2 regions of the Nesterenkonia sp. HG001 genome follow, and region 2 is predicted to be linked to the other one. Evidence: predicted binding sites of a transcription regulator. Region 2 holds the regulator's gene; the other holds the start of a gene.

Region 1 (4,415 bases), on a different contig from region 2:
GAGCCACCATGCAGTGGCTGGCGTGGATCGGGCAACGTTCACTGGTGATATTTGTCGCTCATGTGTTCTTCACGGCTGGCACGCGCATCGCGCTGAGCACGATGGGCATCGATGTCCTCTGGATCCACGTGGTGGGGTCCACCGTGATCGGAGTCATCGGTCCGCTCGTGATCTACGCCGTGGCGCAGTGGTTCAGGCAGGACTGGGTGTTCGAGGCTCCGCGGTGGTTGAGGCACCTCACGGGTGCTGACCGGTCTCTCGTCCCACGCCGCTGATCAACCCGTGCCGCGATAGCGGGCGGCGAGATTGGCGGCGCGCTCTCCCAGGGCGTCGCGCAGAGTGGCCGGAGCGAGGGCCTCGGCGTCGAGGCCGAGCTGCCACAGTGCCCATTCCGCATGGCGTAGGTCTTGGAAGATGACCTCCAGGTGCGCCCAGTCGCCGCTGGCGTGCTGTTCCGCCCGGACCGCCAGGACAGTGTCGATCAGCTCCTCCCGCCGCCCCGGACGGACGCGGACCGTGACCGGGAAGTGATCGCCTCCAGAGAGGAACTGCTCGCTGCGTCTGCGCCAGATGTGGTCCAGATCGACCGTCTCCGGGCGCTGCGCGGGTTCCGAGAGCTCCTCGGCGTCCAGGATCCGCGAGACGCGGTACGTCCGATCGATGCCGGAGCGGGTGGCCAGCAGGTACATGCGGCTGCGCACTGTGACCAGGCCGATGGGATCCACAGTGCGCCACGCCGGTTTCTGGCCAGTGGCGGCGTAGCGGATGCGCAGCCGGTGCCCGGCCAGCACGGCGCCTCGGACCTCGTGCAGGGTGGCGTCCGGGATGTCCTCCGGAGTGGCGCGGCGCGCGAGCAGGTCTGTCTCCGGGTCGATGAGCAGGCGCTGGGCGGCGGCTCGCGCTGCGAAGCGCTGGGACTCGGGCAGGGCGTCCACGACCTTGCGCATCGCCCCCTCGAGCGCGGGGCTCAGCCCGAACGCCTGCAGTCCCCGGCCGGAGCCTGCCGTCAGCAGCGCCAGGGTCTCCTCAGAGTTCAGCCCGGTGAGCTCAGTGCGGAATCCCGGCAGCAGCGCGAAACCCCCATGGCGTCCACGTTCCGCGTAGACCGGCAGCCCGGCCGCGGACAGCGCCTCGATGTCTCGGAGAACGGTGCGGATGGAGACTTCGAGTTCTTCGGCCAGCGTGGGGGCGGAGAGTCTGCCGCGCTGACGCAGCAGGAGCACCAGCGAGACGAGCCGGTCTGCACGCATATCTGAACCCTACCGGAATACCTGACATGAGGTGTCGTGATTTGCCGGAAAGCTCGATCTCACGGCGCACCGAGGCGCCCGGCGCGCAGAGCAGGAGCTGTGCGGCACAGGAACCGAACGAGGAGGATCTGGAGATGGAACGCACAGCAGTAAATCCCGTGACGTGGTCTGCAGCACTGGGCTTCAACCAGGGGGAGGTGGTCTCAGGACATACGCGGACGCTGTACTGCTCCGGTCAGACCGCGATGAACGATGATGGCGTCCCGCAGCATGACGGGGACATGGGGGCGCAGTTGGCGCTGAGCCTGGAGAACCTTGAAGCTGTGCTCGGCGCGGCTGGGATGACGGTGCAGCATCTGATCCGGCTGAACGTCTTCACCACCGATGTCGATCGGCTCTTCGAGCACTACGGGGTGCTGGCATCCCGGCTGGGGGCGGCAGGGGTCGCCCCCACCACCACGATGCTGGGTGTCACGCGGCTGGCCGTGCCCGGCCAGCTCGTAGAGCTCGAGGGCACCGCCGTGGCATAGGGTTCGCGTCGCTGTCGCTCGTCCTGGCACCGCCGGCACGAGCGTCAGGCGGGGCAGGCTGGTGATCGATGTCCGACGGCGTCGAGTGTTCACCGATCATCTGCCTCCGGGCTGAGACGGTGAGATTCTCGGCGCCGTCGTGCGGGAATATGTGCTTCTCACCCAAAGTTGAGTAGGATGGACTCAAGTTCGAATGAGAGGGCTCGCCAGGTCTGGTTGGACAGCAGGTGAGGGCCCGCCGAGGCGCTGAGAAAGGAGCCTTCACCCCATGGACGTCAAGCTCACCACCAAGTCGCAGGAAGCCGTCTCCGCGGCTGCGATGAACGCCAACACCGCAGGCAACCCGCAGATCGAGCCTGCCCACATCCTGAAGGCTCTGATGGACCAGCGGGAGTCTGTCGCCGTGGCGCTGCTGAGGGCCGCCGGTGCGGACCCCGAGGCCATCTCCACCCGGGCTTCCGCCGCCATCAGGCAGCTGCCGGCCACCAGCGGCGACGCCGTCGCGGCCCCGCAGTTCTCCCAGGCGGGTCTCGCCGTCATCAAGGCCGCCCAGGCCGAGGCCGAGCAGATGGGCGACGAATACGTCTCCACCGAACACCTCCTGCTCGGGGTCGCCGCCGACGCCGGACCTTCTGGTCGCGCGCTCGCCGAGTCCGGAGCCGGTCCCGAGCCGCTGAAGGCCGAGCTGCCCGGACTCCGGGGCGACCGCAAGGTCACCACCCCGGATCCGGAGAACACCTTCCAGTCGCTGGAGAAGTTCGGCACGGACCTCACCGAGATCGCCCGTTCCGGCAAGCTGGACCCGGTCATCGGCCGGGATTCCGAGATTCGGCGCGTGGTGCAGGTGCTCTCCCGCCGCACCAAGAACAACCCGGTGCTCATCGGCGAGCCCGGGGTCGGCAAGACCGCCGTCGTCGAGGGCCTGGCCCAGCGCATGGTCGCAGGTGACGTCCCCGAGTCGCTGCGGGACAAGACGCTGATCTCCCTGGACCTGGGTGCGATGATCGCCGGGGCCAAGTACCGCGGGGAGTTCGAGGAGCGGCTCAAGGCCGTGCTGGAGGAGATCAAGTCCGCCGAGGGCGGGATCGTCACCTTCATCGACGAGATCCACACCGTGGTCGGCGCCGGAGCCTCCGAGGGCTCCATGGATGCAGGCAACATGCTCAAGCCGATGCTGGCCCGCGGGGAGCTGCGGCTCATCGGTGCGACCACCCTGGACGAGTACCGGGAGAACGTGGAGTCCGACGCCGCCCTGGAGCGCCGCTTCCAGCAGGTCTACGTGGGGGAGCCCTCGGTGGAGGACACCATCGGCATCCTGCGTGGGCTCAAGGAGCGCTACGAGGCCCACCACAAGGTGGCCATCGCGGACAACGCGCTGGTCGCCGCCGCCTCCCTGTCGGATCGGTACATCACCGGCCGGCAGCTGCCGGACAAGGCCATCGACCTGATCGACGAGGCCGCCTCTCGGCTGCGCATGGAGATCGATTCTGCGCCGGTGGAGATCGATGAGCTGCGCCGTGTAGTGGACCGTCTCACCATGGAGGAGATGGCTCTTGCTGAGGAGACCGACGCCGGCTCCGCCGAACGCCTCCAGGTGCTGCGCGCGGACCTCGCCGACAAGAAGGAGGACCTCGCTGAGCTGACCGCCCGATGGGAGGTCGAGAAGACCGAGCTCAACCGCTCCGGTGAGCTGCGGGTCCAGCTCGACGACCTGCGCAGCCAGGCGGAGAAGGCCCAGCGGGAGGGGGATCTCGCCGAGGCCTCCCGGCTGCTCTACGGTGAGATCCCGCAGCTCGAGCAGAAGCTTGCCGACGCCGAGGAGCAGGAGAGCTCCGCAGGAGGGCAGCGCTCCCGGATGGTGTCAGAAGGGGTCGACGCCGACGGCGTCGCCGAGGTCATCTCCGCCTGGACGGGGATCCCCGCCGGGAGGCTGATGCAGGGTGAGACGCAGAAGCTGCTCCAGATGGAGGAGCTGATCGGCTCGCGGCTGATCGGCCAGCACCGGGCCGTGGCCAGTGTCTCCGACGCCGTCCGGCGGGCACGCACCGGCGTCGCCGACCCGGACCGACCCACCGGTTCCTTCCTGTTCCTGGGGCCCACCGGCGTGGGAAAGACCGAGCTGGCCAAGGCCCTGGCGGAGTTCCTCTTCGACGACGAGCGCTCGATGATCCGCATCGACATGTCCGAATACTCGGAGAAGCACTCGGTGGCCCGGCTGGTCGGTGCGCCTCCCGGCTACGTCGGCTTCGACGAGGGCGGCCAGCTCACCGAGGCGGTGCGCCGACGCCCCTACTCGGTGGTGCTGCTCGACGAGGTGGAGAAGGCTCACCCGCAGGTCTTCGACATTCTGCTGCAGGTGCTCGACGACGGCCGCCTCACCGATGGCCAGGGGCGCACCGTGGACTTTCGCAACGTGGTGCTGATCCTGACCTCCAACATGGGCTCCCAGTTCCTGGTGGACCAGAGTCTGGACGCCGACGCCCAGCACCGGGCCGTCATGGAGGTGGTCAACCGCTCCTTCAAGCCCGAGTTCCTCAACCGGCTCGATGACATCGTGATGTTCGATCCGCTCTCCATGGAGCAGCTGGCCAGCATCGTGGATCTGCAGATCGGTTCTCTGCAGGAGCGGATGGCC
Region 2 (4,415 bases):
ATGTTCGCCGGCGTCGTCCTGCTGGTGGCGCTGTTCAATCTGACCATCACCTCCGGCTCCGCGCAGTACACCCTCATGGCCCCGGTGCTGGTGCCGATGCTCATGCTCGTGGGCATCTCTCCGGAGGTCACCCAGATGCTGTTCCGGATGGGCGACTCCCCCACCAACATCATCTCCCCGATGAGCCCCTACTTCGCCCTGGTGCTGGGATACCTGCAGCGCTACTACCCGCGCGCCGGCATCGGCACCCTGGTTTCGCTGACCCTTCCCCTCTCCGTGGCCCTGCTGTGCGCGTGGTTCCTGTTCTTCGTGCTCTGGTGGACGGTGGGCATCCCTCTGGGTCCCGGCGTGCCCGTGAGATGACATGCGCATCCCTCCCTGGCGGGATGAGACGATCAGCCAGGACAGCAGATCCGGACAGAGAGGACCCCGTTGGAGAACCGCCCCATGACATCCACCCCGGCCCCGGACTCCGCCGGCGCACAGCCCACGGTCCCGCTGCAGGCGCTGCGCCAGCATGCAGCCGCCCACCACGACGAGATCCTGGAGGACCTGCGGCGGATCGTGCACTGCGAGACCCCCAGCCACGACAAAGCGCTGCTCGATGCCGGCCTCGAGGAGATCCGCACCCTGGCGGCCGAACGCCTCGGCGAACCGGTCGCAGAGACCCGCATTCCCGGGGGCGTCCACGGCGATGTTTTGGATCTGCGCTGGCCCGGACAGGGCCACGACGGCGGCACAGTCGACGATCCGGCCACAGCGGTGCTCTCGGTCTGTCACTATGACACCGTCTGGCCCGCCGGCACGCTCGCCGGCTGGCCGCTGACCGCCGACGGGGACCGGCTCACCGGCCCGGGCGTGCTGGACATGAAGTTCGGGATCGTGCAGACCCTCTGGGCTCTGCGCGCACTGCGTGAGCTGGGCGTCCCGCACCCTCCGCTGCGGCTGCTGCTCACCGGCGATGAGGAGATCGGCTCTGCGGCGGGGCGACCGGCCATCGAGGCCGCGGCGCGCGAATCGGCCCTGACCCTGGTGCCGGAGCCCAGCGCCGGCGGCCAGCCGAAGGACCGCCGCAAAGGCATGGTCTTCGCCGATCTCACCGTCCACGGGGTTCAAGCCCACGCGGGCCTGGAACCGGAGAAGGGCGCCAGCGCGATCCACGCCCTGGCCGCGGTGGTCCCCGCCATCGTCGGACTGGCCGCACCGGAGGAAGGCACCACGGTCACCGTGGGCACCTTTCACGGCGGGACCAGCCGCAACGTCATCGCCGGGCGGGCGGAGTGCCAGGTGGATGTGCGGGTGACCGACCCTGCCGAACAGGAACGGGTGGCCGGTGCCCTGCGCGGGCTGCGACTGCCGGCTCCCTACGACGCCGACGACCGGCTGGACCTGGTGGTCGAGGTCGATGCCAACCGACCGCCGATGAACCCGACGCCGGCCTCGCAGAACGCCATGGCCCGGCTGGGACGTCTCGCCGCCGCCCTGGGGCGCACGATCGTTCCGGCGGCAGTGGGCGGCGCCTCGGATGCGAACTTCGTCTCCGCCCTCGGCCTGCCGGTGCTCGACGGTCTGGGCGCGGTCGGGGAAGGGCCCCACGCGATCCACGAGCACATCCTGCTCTCGGAGATCGCACCGCAGACCGCGCTGTTGGCCGGGCTGCTGGCCGACGTCGCACAGCGTCCCTGAGGCCGGACCACGCCTCGCCACCGCCCGGTGCCCCGCCGTCCCCATCGGAGACGGGCAGCCGGCTCACCGGCGGCGGGGGTCCCAGAGCACCAGGGCCTGGGTGCTCGACCGGGCGCGCCGCCCGCGTGCCACGGTGACGACGTCTCCGCCGGGTCCCACGGCGAAGACCCGGGGCTTGGTGGAGTGCCGCTCGGCCTCGCGCAGCTCATAGCGCAGCGCGTCGACCGTCTCCTCCAGCTCCAGCACACGGTTCTGCAGCTCGATGATCCGCCGGATCCCCTCCAGCGAGACGCCCTCCTGGGAGAGCTGCTGGATCTGCCGAAGCTGCTCGACGTCGTAGGGCGAGTACCGCCGGTGCCGACCGCCCTGCCGGCGTGGCGTCACGAGCCCGATGCGGTCGTACTGGCGCAGCGTCTGAGGGTGCATGTCCGCCAGCTCTGCGGCCACCGAGATGACGAACAGGGGTGCGTGACGATGCTCGACCTCGATCATCCGAGGGTCTTCGCCCCCGATCTGGGGCCGGCGTCTCCTGACCACTGCTGGTCACCTCCTGGCTCCCGTCCCGGCGGCCCGGGATCAGGCCTGTGTCATGCCTCCATGATCGCGCATCCGCTGCCTCACAATGCGGCGCGGGCCTCCAGATCTTCGCGGGGGTCGACGTCGCGCGTCGCCTCCGCGTAGGCCTTCACGGCCTCCACGGCTTCCTCGGGGAGGTCCTTGGGCACCTGCACGTCGACGACGACGAGCATGTCGCCCTGGCTGGACTTCCGGCGCACCCCATGGCCCTTGAGCCGCAGCGTGCGCCCTGACGTCGTCCCGGCCGGGATCTTGATACGCACCTTCTCTCCGTGGACGGTGGGGACCTGCACCGTGGTGCCGAGCACCGCCTCGTCGAAGGAGGTGGGCAGGTGGATGCGGATGTCGTCACCGTCGCGCTCGAAGAAACGGTGCGGTGAGATGGACACCTCCACCAGCAGGTCGCCGGCACCGCCGGGACTCGGCTGGCCCTTGCCCTTCACCCGGACCTTCTGGCCCTCCTTCACCCCGGCAGGGATGCGCACGTCGATGACGTTGCCGTCGGGTTCGCGCAGTCCCACAGTGGTGCCGCGGACGGCTCCGGCGAAGGAGATGGTGGTCTTCGCGGTGCGGTCGGCGCCCTTGGCGGGCGCGCCGCCGCCGAACCGTCCGCCCATCCCGCCGAAGATGTCCGAGAAGTCGGGCCCGCTGCGGCCCCGGCCGAAGCCTCCGCCGTCTCCGAAGAGCCCGCCGAAGATGTCCTCAAAGCCGGATGCCCCGCCGGCTCCTCCTGGCGCACCGGAGAAGCGGGCGCCCGAACCCATCGCGCGGATGGCGTCGTACTGTTCGCGCTGCTCCTTGTCAGAGAGCACGGTGTTGGCCTCGGAGACGTCCTTGAACTTCTGCTCGGCCGCCTCATCACCGGGGTTCTTGTCCGGGTGGTAGGTGCGGGCTAGCTTGCGGTACGCCTTCTTGATCTCTTCCTCAGAGGCGTCCTTGGAGACGCCGAGGATGGCGTAGAAGTCCTTGTTGATCCAGTCCTGCGAGGCCACGGCGCCTCCCTCCCTGCTTCATCTGTGCGGTCCTGCCGCCCGAAGGGGGCGGGGCCTGCGCATGCTGTCCTGTCTGTGGCGCCGGGTGCCGGCGTCGTCCTGATGCGGACGACGCCGGCGCCCGGCCGGGACGCGGGGCGGCTCTCCGGGAGCCGCCCCGCGTCAGGCCTGGCTCACTCAGCCGGGCCGGTGGAGACCATCACCTGCGCGGCGCGCAGCACACGGTCGCCGTGGCGGTAGCCTGCCCGCAGCACGGCGGCCACGTGGTCCGCCGGGATCTCCGGGTGCGGCTGCTGCATCAGAGCCTCGTGGACCGAGGGGTCGAAGGGCACAGCCTCCTCGTCGATCCGTTCCAGACCCTGCTGCTCCAGCAGCGACTCCAGCTTCGCCGCGATCGCCGCGAACGGACCGTCCACCAGATCACCGGCCTGACGGGCGGCGTGGATGTCATCCAGCACCGGAGTCAGGGACGTGATGACCTGGCCGACGGTGCGGGCGCGCTCCACAGCCCGGTCCCGCTCCACACGGCGCCGGTAGTTCACGTACTCCGCCTGGAGACGCTGCAGGTCGGCCTGCAGCTCGGCCTCGCGGTCGCCGGCAGAAGCCGCTTCCAGCGGGACCTCCTGCAGCTCCGGCTCCTCGAGCACCTCGCCGTCGACTCCCTCAGCACTGTCACCCGGCAGGTCCCGAAGGATCTGCTCAGCCTGGGCGAGGGGGTCCCGCACGGGGTCGGCCGGCGTCGCGGCGGAGGCTGCAGCAGCCCCTTCCTCGACGCCGGTCTCGCCTTCGGCGTGACGGGGCTCGCCCGTCTCCGGGTCGATCCGACGCTTGTCGGTGAAGCGGATCGGCTCCTCGGACTCCGGACGGTCAGCGCCGTCCGGGCCCGGGTTCTGGTCCTGCTCTGCCATCAGGGATGACCTCTCACTTCTTCTCGTCGGCGTCCTCGTCGACCACCTCGGCGTCGACGATGTCCTCGTCCTCAGCCGATGCGTCGCCGGCGGGTGCGCCGTCCGCGCCTGCGGCGTCGGCCTGCGAGTACAGCGCCTCGCCGAGCTTGGTCTGCGAAGCCTGCAGCTTCTCGAACGCGGCCTTGATCTCGTCGTCGTTGTCCTGACCCTCCAGGGCCTTCTTCAGGGCGTCGACGTCGGCCTGGACCTCGTC

The links. The regulator HspR, encoded in region 2, represses chaperone genes until heat shock. The targets are predictions, from matches to a motif close to AAGTTGAGTCNNNNNGACTCAACTT.
Region 1: the regulator HspR is predicted to act here: its motif matches at 1,946-1,970, upstream of clpB (ATP-dependent chaperone ClpB).

What each region holds. Positions count from the first base shown of each region.
Region 1 covers NZ_JAOSZD010000003.1:86,971-91,385, reverse strand. Annotated here, with positions in the region: gene ODE13_RS06000 (acyltransferase) at 1-275, shown strand, start outside; gene ODE13_RS05995 (helix-turn-helix transcriptional regulator) at 276-1,250, opposite strand; gene ODE13_RS05990 (RidA family protein) at 1,385-1,780, shown strand; gene clpB (ATP-dependent chaperone ClpB) at 2,049-4,415, shown strand, end outside.
Region 2 covers NZ_JAOSZD010000004.1:159,248-163,662, reverse strand. Annotated here, with positions in the region: gene ODE13_RS08355 (AbgT family transporter) at 1-363, shown strand, start outside; gene ODE13_RS08350 (M20 family metallopeptidase) at 448-1,686, shown strand; gene ODE13_RS08345 (heat shock protein transcriptional repressor HspR) at 1,750-2,178, opposite strand; gene ODE13_RS08340 (DnaJ C-terminal domain-containing protein) at 2,304-3,254, opposite strand; gene ODE13_RS08335 (nucleotide exchange factor GrpE) at 3,428-4,162, opposite strand; gene dnaK (molecular chaperone DnaK) at 4,176-4,415, opposite strand, start outside.